Regions from separate parts of the Mycobacterium sp. DHQP2018-32-09 genome, predicted to be linked through region 1. Evidence: riboswitches for the same ligand, from Rfam matches in the RefSeq annotation. Region 1 holds a riboswitch; the other holds the start of a gene.
What was found. Region 1 has a riboswitch for thiamine pyrophosphate ahead of thiO (glycine oxidase ThiO). Riboswitches for the same ligand answer to the same signal wherever they lie in the genome.

Region 1 (4,192 bases):
CGTGGCCAGCACGACGCCGATGGTGAGGATCCGCCCGGGCGTGGTCCAGAGGAACCACCAGCGCGGATGGGCCGGGGTCGTCGGCGACCGTGACGCCAGCGGTTCGGTCGAAGGATGCGCCAACTCCACGGTCACCTGTGCGCGGACCTCAACTTCCCGGCTGGCGTGTATCGAGCGGACCCGATTCTATAAAAGAATCCTAAGAGTTGTCGGCGCGACGCGGACGCTTATCGTGAACCCGTGCGAGGCGATGGCGATGGCTGGGTGCGCGGCGACGGCGGAGCGCACTACTGGGGCAGGTTCGGAGCGGCCGGGCTGCTGCTGCGCGCACCCTGGCCCGACGGCGGCGCGGCGGTGTTGCTGCAGCACCGCGCGCCGTGGAGTCACCAGGGGGGCACGTGGGGTTTGCCCGGCGGTGCCCGCGACAGCCACGAGACCCCCGAGCAGGCCGCCGTGCGGGAGGCGCACGAGGAGGCCGGCCTCACCGTGGAGATGCTGACGGTGCGGACGTCCATCGTCACCTCGGAGATCGTCTCGGAGGTGACCCTGGGCGACGAGCGTTGCCCGATCTGGACCTACACCACCGTCATCGCCGACGCGCCGGAGCCGCTGGCGACCCGCCCCAACCGGGAGAGCGCCGAGCTGCGGTGGGTGCGCCTCACCGACGTCGTCGACCTGCCGCTGCACCCCGGGTTCGCCGCGAGCTGGGACGTGCTGCTCGGCGCTATCGCCGACCTGCCGCCAGCGTGACCTTGAGCGCGCGGGCCGCCGCCTCCGGATCGGCGGCCTCGGTGACGGCCCGCACCACGACGACGCGCGTCGCCCCGGCCGCGAGCACCTCGGGCAACCGGTCGCCGTCGATGCCGCCGATCGCGAACCACGGCTTTTCCGTGCCCGTGCGCGCGGTGAGTTCGGAGCTGAGTTCGGTGGCCGCGCGCACCAGATCCAGGCCCGGAGCCGCCCGGCCCGGTTTGGTGGGCGTGGGCCAGCACGGGCCCACGCAGAAGTAGTCCACCGGCTCGGCGATGGCCGCCGCCAGCTGCGTCGTGTCGTGCGTCGACCGACCCAGCAGCGGGCCGGGCCCCACGACGTCACGGGCCACCAGCAGCGGCAGGTCGTCCTGGCCGAGGTGCAGCACGTCGGCGCCCGCGGCCCGCGCCACGTCGGCGCGGTCGTTGACGGCGAGCAACGCGCCGTGCCTGCGCGCCGCGTCGGCGAGCACCTCGAGCGCGGCCAGTTCCTGGCGCGCCTCGATTCCCTTGTCCCGCAGCTGGATCACGTCGACTCCGCCCCGCAGTGCGGCATCGGCGAACTCGGCCAGGTCACCGCGCTCGGCGCGCGCGTCGGTGCACAGGTACAGCGTGGCGTCCCGGAGACGCCTGCGGGGTTCTCGCACGCCTGCGAGCGTAGGCTTACCCCCGACAGCACGGGAGTCCCGGGATCGGGGACTGAGAGTGGGCGCGGCCGCCCTTACCGTCGAACCTGATCCGGGTCATGCCGGCGAAGGGAGCAGGAGGTTGGGTGTCGTGAATCCGTCCCGGGGCTCGTCTGGGGCTTCGTCCAGGGGTTCGGTGGCGGTCGTCGGCGGCGGCGTCATCGGGCTGGCCGTGGCGCGGCGCGCCCTGCTCGACGGGTGGTCGGTGCGCGTGCACCGCGCCGCCGAGCGTGGCGCCTCCTGGGTGGCAGGCGGCATGATCGCCCCGTTCGGCGAGGGCTGGCCGGGCGAGGAGGCGCTGCTGGCCGCCGGGCTGGAGTCGCTGCGGCTGTGGCACGACGGGTTCCTCGACGGGCTGCCCGCCGACGTGGTGACCGCGCGCGGTTCGCTGGTGGTGGCCGTCGACCGCGCCGACGCCGCCGACCTCGCCCGGATCGGGGACTGGCTGGCCGCCCAGGGGCAGGCCGTCACCCCGCTGCGCACCGCCCGCGACGTCGAACCGCTTCTGGCGCAGGGCATTCGGCACGGCTTCCTGGCCGAGACCGAACTCGCCGTCGACAACCGGGCCCTGGTGGCCGCGCTGGCGGACGCGTGCGAGCGCCTCGGCGTGACCTGGGCTGCCGCCATCGACGACCTACGGGACACGCGCGACGCCGACGTCACGGTGCTCGCCAACGGCATCGACGCCCCCGCGCTGTGGCCGGGGCTGGCGGTGCGGCCGGTCAAGGGGGAGGTGCTGCGCCTGCGATGGCGCCCCGGCTGCCTGCCCGTCCCGACGCGCGTCGTCCGCGCCCGGGTGCACGGCAGGCAGGTCTACCTGGTGCCCCGCGCGGACGGCGTGGTCGTGGGCGCCACGCAGTACGAACGCGGCCGCGACACCGCGCCGACGGTCTCGGGGGTGCGCGACCTGCTGGCCGACGCGTGCGAGGTGATGCCGGCCCTCGGCGAGTACGAGCTGGCCGAGACCGCCGCCGGACTGCGGCCCATGACCCCGGACAACATGCCGATCGTCGGTCGGCTGGACCACCGCACGCTGGTGGCCACCGGCCACGGCCGGTCGGGTTTCCTGCTGGCGCCGTGGACGGCCCAGCGCATCGTCGAGGAGCTGAGAGTGGGGGTGCCCGCATGCGGGTGACGGTGAACGGCGACGACGTGGTGCTCGACGAGAGTGCCACCGTCGCAACGCTGGTGGCGAGCATGGGGCTGCCCGACCGCGGCATCGCGGTGGCGCTGGACTGGTCGGTGCTACCACGCTCGGAATGGGACCGCGTGCTGGCCGACGGCGCCCGCGTGGAGATCGTGACGGCGGTGCAGGGTGGCTGACGACCTGCTCATCGCCGGCCGCAGCTTCGGGTCGCGGCTCATCATGGGCACCGGCGGCGCCGCCAACCTCGCCGTGCTCGAGGCGGCCTTGGTGGCGTCGGGCACCGAGCTGACGACGGTGGCGATGCGCCGCGTCGACGTCGAGGCAGGCACCGGCGTGCTGGACCTGTTGCGCCGCCTCGACATCGCGGTGCTGCCCAACACCGCCGGGTGCCGCGGAGCCGCCGAGGCCGTGCTGACGGCGCGGCTCGCGCGGGAGGCGCTGGGCACCGACTGGGTGAAGCTCGAGGTCATCGCCGACGAGCGCACGCTGCTCCCCGATGCCATCGAGCTGGTGGCCGCCGCCGAGCAGCTGGTCGACGACGGCTTCGTGGTGCTGCCCTACACCACCGACGATCCCGTGCTGGCGCGCCGCCTCGAGGACGTGGGCTGCGCGGCGGTGATGCCGCTGGGATCGCCGATCGGCACCGGCCTGGGCATCGCCAACCCGCATCACCTGGATATGATCGTCGCGGCCGCCGGTGTGCCGGTGATCCTCGACGCCGGCATCGGCACCGCCAGTGACGCGGCGCTGGCGATGGAGCTGGGATGCGATGCCGTGCTGTTGGCCACGGCCGTCACCCGGGCCGACGATCCGCCGGTGATGGCCGCCGCCATGGCCGCCGGGGTGCGTGCCGGCAGGCTCGCCCGCCGGGCCGGCCGGATCCCCAAGCGATTCTGGGCGCAGGCGTCCAGCCCCGCCGTTCCCTGACGGCCGCCGCGCGACGCCGCCCGCGGGACACCCGGCTTCCGTGACATCCGGCTTCCGTGACACCCGGCTTCCGTGACACCAACGCCGCCCGCTGCGATCATGGGAGGCGATGATCGAACTGGTGGGCCTGACCAAGACCTTCGGCCGCAAGCGCGCCGTCGACGACCTGACCTGTTCGATCGAACCCGGTGTCGTCACCGGGTTCCTCGGGCCCAACGGTGCGGGCAAGACCACCACCATGCGGATGATCCTCGGGCTGGACCATCCCACGTCGGGTACCGCGACCATCGACGGCAAGACCTACCGCGAGCTGCGCCATCCGCTGCGCACCGTCGGCGCGCTGCTCGACGCCAAGCAGGCGCACCCGAGCCGGTCGGCGCGCGATCACCTGCGCTGGATCGCGGCCAGCAACGGCATCCCGGTGACGCGCGTCGACGAGGTGCTCGACCTCGTGGGCCTTGACGGCGGGCCGACGTCGGCGGCGGACAAGCATGCCGGCGCCCTGTCCCTGGGCATGAGCCAGCGTCTGGGCATCGCGGCCGCCCTGCTGGGTGACCCGCCGGTGCTGCTGTTCGACGAGCCGGTCAACGGGCTGGATCCCGAGGGCATCAAGTGGGTGCGCACGCTGATGCGGGCGTTGGCCGCCGAGGGGCGGACGGTGTTCGTGTCGAGCCACCTGCTGG
Region 2 (4,192 bases), on a different contig from region 1:
CCGAGTGGCTGGAACGCCATCAGATCGCGGTCTGTCTGGCCGGACTGGCCGCGGGTGTCGGCGTCGGCTTGGCATCACCTGGCACCGGATCGGTGTGGGAGGCGTGCGTCCTACCCGTACTCGGCGCCCTGCTGTACGCCACGTTCCTCCAGGTGCCGTTCACGACGATGACTGCGGCGCTTCGTGATACGCGATTCCTGGGAACGGTGCTGCTGGTGAACTTCGCGGTGGTGCCTCTGGTGGTCGCCGGCCTGGTCGCAGGCGTGTCGCTGCCGACGGCGATCCTGCTCGGCGTGCTGCTGACATTGCTCACGCCGTGCATCGACTACGTGATCGTGTTCTGCGGCCTCGCGGGCGGCGACCACCTGCGGCTCCTGGCGGCGGCCCCGGTGCTGATGCTCGTCCAACTGCTCCTACTGCCGGTCTACCTGTGGGGCTTCGTCGGCGCCGAGCTGGCCGACGTCGTCGACGTGCGGCCGTTCGTCGAGGCGTTCTGCTTCGTGATCGCGGTCCCCCTGGGACTCGCCTGGGCCACGCAGGCGCTCGCGGTCAGGCATCGCAGCGGACGCGCCGTCGCCGCGGCGATGACCTCCGCGATGGTCCCGCTGCTGGCGGTGGCGCTGTTCGCGGTGGTTGCAGGGCAGCTGCCGAGGATCACCGGCCAGGCCCATCAGGTGCTGCGAGTGGTGCCGATCTACGTCGCGTTCCTGGTGGTGATGGCCCTGGTCGGCGTCTACGCGGGCCGGCTGGCGCGCCTGGACGTCGGGCGCACGCGGGCTCTCGTCTTCAGCGGCGCCACCCGCAACAGCCTGGTGGTGCTGCCGCTGGCGCTGGCCCTGCCCGACGCGTATGCGATCACGCCCGTCGTCGTGGTCACCCAAACCCTGGTCGAATTGCTCGGCATGCTCGCCTACGTGCGGGTGGTGCCGCTCCTGGTGCGGGCGACCACGTGACACCCGAGGACGTGGCCGACGCGCTGGTGGCCCTCGACGCCACGACCGTGCTGGTCGACGGCCGTTCGGGGTCGGGCAAGTCGACGCTCGCCGACCGGTTGCACGAGCGCTGGCCGCACAGCGTGGTCGTGCGACTCGACGACGTCTATCCGGGGTGGGACGGGCTGGCGTGGGCGTCCGCGCACGTCCTGGCCGAACTGCTGACGCCCCGCACGGCCGGCCGGAATGGCCGATGGCGGCGCTGGGATTGGTCGACGGGGACCCCGGCCGGCTGGGACGACGTGCCCGCGCGGCAGCGGCTGATCGTGGAGGGGGTCGGCACGCTGACCGCCGCGCACCGGGCCGCCGCCGATCTCGGCGTCTGGGTCGACGCCGCCGACGACGTGCGCAAACGGCGTGCACTGGCGCGTGACGGGGAGACGTTTCGTCCGCACTGGGACCGCTGGGCGGCCCAAGAGCGGGACTTCATCGCACGGCACGCGCCGCGCGCTCGCGCCGACCTGGTGGCCCGGTCCACGGCCGACGAACGCACGTGGGCGTTCACGGAGATCCGGTCGGGATGGCGTGGGGGCCGCGACCTGCGCTAACTTGTGGGGGAAGTACACGGGAGCGCGTACCGAGCGCGCTGAGAGGACGGCTATCCGGCCGTCGACCGTCTGAACCTGTCCGGGTAATGCCGGCGTAGGGAGTTCGCGTGGAGCAGTCGTCACCCCTCTCGTCTCACCCGTCGTCGCGTCGGCCGCCGGTGCGGTGGCGCGTCGTCGACATCGTGGTCGCCAGCGTGCTGGCCGTCGCCGCGGGTCTGATCTTCGTCATCTGGAACGTGGCGTCCAATCCCATCGCCACCCCGTTGGCGACGGTGGCACCCGGCCTGCAGGGGCTGGTGGGCGGCGGCTGGCTGTTCGCCGGGGTGCTGACGGCACTGGTGATCCGCAAACCGGGTGCTGCGCTGTACGGCGAGGTGGTCGCGGCCACGGTCTCGGCCCTGGTCGGCAACCAGTGGGGCATCCTCACCATCGAGTCGGGTCTGGTGCAGGGGCTCGGGGCGGAGCTGATCTTCGCCGTGTTCCTGTACCGGCGCTGGGGCTTGCCGGTGGCGGTGCTGGCGGGTGCGACGGCGGGAGTGGCATTGGCGGTCAACGACTGCTTCCTGTGGTACCCCGGTGCCACGGCGTCGTTCATCGCCGTCTACGCGCTGACGTCGATCGTGTCCGGCGCGGTGGTGGCCGGTGCGCTGTCGTGGGTCGTCGTGCGGGGGCTGGCCAGGACCGGTGCGCTGAGTCGCTTCGAAGCGGGCCGGGCGATGGCCGGATCGCCCTCCCGGTGACTGCGGGCGGCGCTGCCGTCACCGTCTCCGGGTGGGGTTGGCAGCACGCCGGCCACGGCGACTGGGCCGTCCGCGATCTCGATCTCGACGTCTCCCCCGGCGAACGGGTGCTCTTGCTCGGCCCGTCGGGTTCGGGGAAGTCGACCCTGCTCCACGGCCTGGCGGGACTGCTGGGCGGATCCGACGAGGGCCGCGAGACGGGCACGCTGCTGGTCGACGGCGGCCGCCCCGCCGCGCGGCGGTCCCGGATCGGCATGGTGCTGCAGGATCCCGATGCCCAGGTCATCCTGTCGCGCGTCGGTGACGACGTCGCGTTCGGCATGGAGAACTTCTCGGTGCCGCGGGAGGACATCTGGCCGCGGGTGGCCGAGGCGTTGCAGGCGGTGGGCCTGGAGCTGCCGTTGGGACACGACACGTCGACGCTGTCCGGTGGCCAGAAGCAGCGGCTCGCGCTCGCCGGGGTGCTGGCCATGCGGCCGGGTCTGATCCTGCTCGACGAGCCGACGGCCAATCTCGATCCCGCGGGCGTCCTCGAGGTGCGTGACGCCGTCGCCGCCGTCGCCGAGGCCACCGGGGCCACCGTGGTGGTGGTCGAACACCGCACCGAGGCGTGGCTGCCCGTCGTCGACCGCGTCGTCGTGCTGGGCGCCGACGGTGGGGTGGTCGCCGACGGGCAGCCGGAACCGACCCTGCGGCGGGAGCGCACGCACCTGCTGCATTCCGGGGTGTGGGTGCCCGGCGCTCCGACGCCGGACGTCGACCGCCGCCACCGCGTGGGTGGCGACGCGCTGCTGGTGGCCGAGGGCCTGCGGGTCGGCCACCGCCCCGGCGTGGTGGTCGGCCCGGCACTCGACGTCACCATCGCCGCAGGCCGCGTCGCCGCGGTCACCGGGCCCAACGGCACCGGCAAGTCGACGCTGGCGCTGACGGTGGGCGGCCTACTGGCACCGCTCGGCGGCAGCCTGGCGGCCGCGGCGGAGTTCGCGCCGTCCCCCCGGCGGCGCGCCCCGCATCGCTGGCGGTCGCGCGAGCTGCTGACGCGCATCACCAGCGTGTTCCAGGATCCGGAGCATCAGTTCCTCGCCCCCACCGTGCGCGCCGAGGTCGAGCTGGGGCCGCGGGCGGTGAAGATGCCCGATGCCGAGGTGCGGCGCGTCGGCGACGAGGTGTTGCAGCGGTTGCGGCTCGACCACGTCGCCGATCGCAACCCGTACACCCTCTCCGGCGGTGAGAAGCGGCGACTGTCGGTGGCGACGGCATTGGTCACGGCGCCCGCAGTGGTGATCCTCGACGAGCCGACGTTCGGCCAGGACCGACGCACGTGGGAGGAGCTGATCCGGCTGCTGGCCGATCTCGCCGATGCCGGGACGGCCGTGGTCGCCGTGACGCACGACGCGGAGTTCGTGGAGGTCCTGGCCGACGAACGGGTGGCTCTGAACCCGGCGGGGGTGACCCAGTGACCCCGCCGACCCCGGTGACCCCAGCGCCTCGGGCCACCCGGGCGACGGTGAACCCGGTGGCCAAGCTGCTGGCGGCGGCCGTCATCGCGGTGGCGCTGGTGTGCAGCGTCGACTGGGTGTCGGCGCTCGTCGCATTGCTGCTGGAGATCCCGCTGCTGTTGGCGCTGCACGTGCGCGGGCGCACGATGGCGGTCCGCGGCGCCGCCATCACCGCCGCGGCGGCGCTGGTGGCGCTGACGAACCTGCTCTACGGCGAGCCCAGTGGCGCCGTTCACTGGCACTTCCTGCTGGTCACCGTCAGCGACGGTTCGATCGCGCTCGCGGTGGCGATGTTCCTGCGCGTGCTGGCCATCGCCTTGCCGTCGGCGCTGCTGTTCGCCGACGTGACGCCGACGGAGCTGGCCGATGGGCTCGGGCAGCTGTTACGACTGCCCGCGCGCTTCGTCATCGGC

Region 2: another riboswitch for thiamine pyrophosphate. It lies ahead of AC30CM_RS10300 (ECF transporter S component); the one in region 1 lies ahead of thiO (glycine oxidase ThiO).

Annotation. Positions count from the first base shown of each region.
Region 1 covers NZ_JBYVYK010000027.1:48,237-52,428, reverse strand. The annotation lists gene glnX (protein kinase G-activating protein GlnX) at 1-135, opposite strand, end outside; gene AC30CM_RS14795 (NUDIX hydrolase) at 241-750, shown strand; gene thiE (thiamine phosphate synthase) at 725-1,396, opposite strand; TPP riboswitch at 1,417-1,526, shown strand; gene thiO (glycine oxidase ThiO) at 1,527-2,570, shown strand; gene thiS (sulfur carrier protein ThiS) at 2,561-2,758, shown strand; gene AC30CM_RS14775 (thiazole synthase) at 2,751-3,509, shown strand; gene AC30CM_RS14770 (ABC transporter ATP-binding protein) at 3,619-4,192, shown strand, end outside.
Region 2 covers NZ_JBYVYK010000016.1:70,747-74,938, reverse strand. The annotation lists gene AC30CM_RS10310 (arsenic resistance protein) at 1-953, shown strand, start outside; gene AC30CM_RS10305 (nucleoside/nucleotide kinase family protein) at 950-1,540, shown strand; TPP riboswitch at 1,547-1,658, shown strand; gene AC30CM_RS10300 (ECF transporter S component) at 1,648-2,280, shown strand; gene AC30CM_RS10295 (ABC transporter ATP-binding protein) at 2,277-3,740, shown strand; gene AC30CM_RS10290 (energy-coupling factor transporter transmembrane component T family protein) at 3,737-4,192, shown strand, end outside.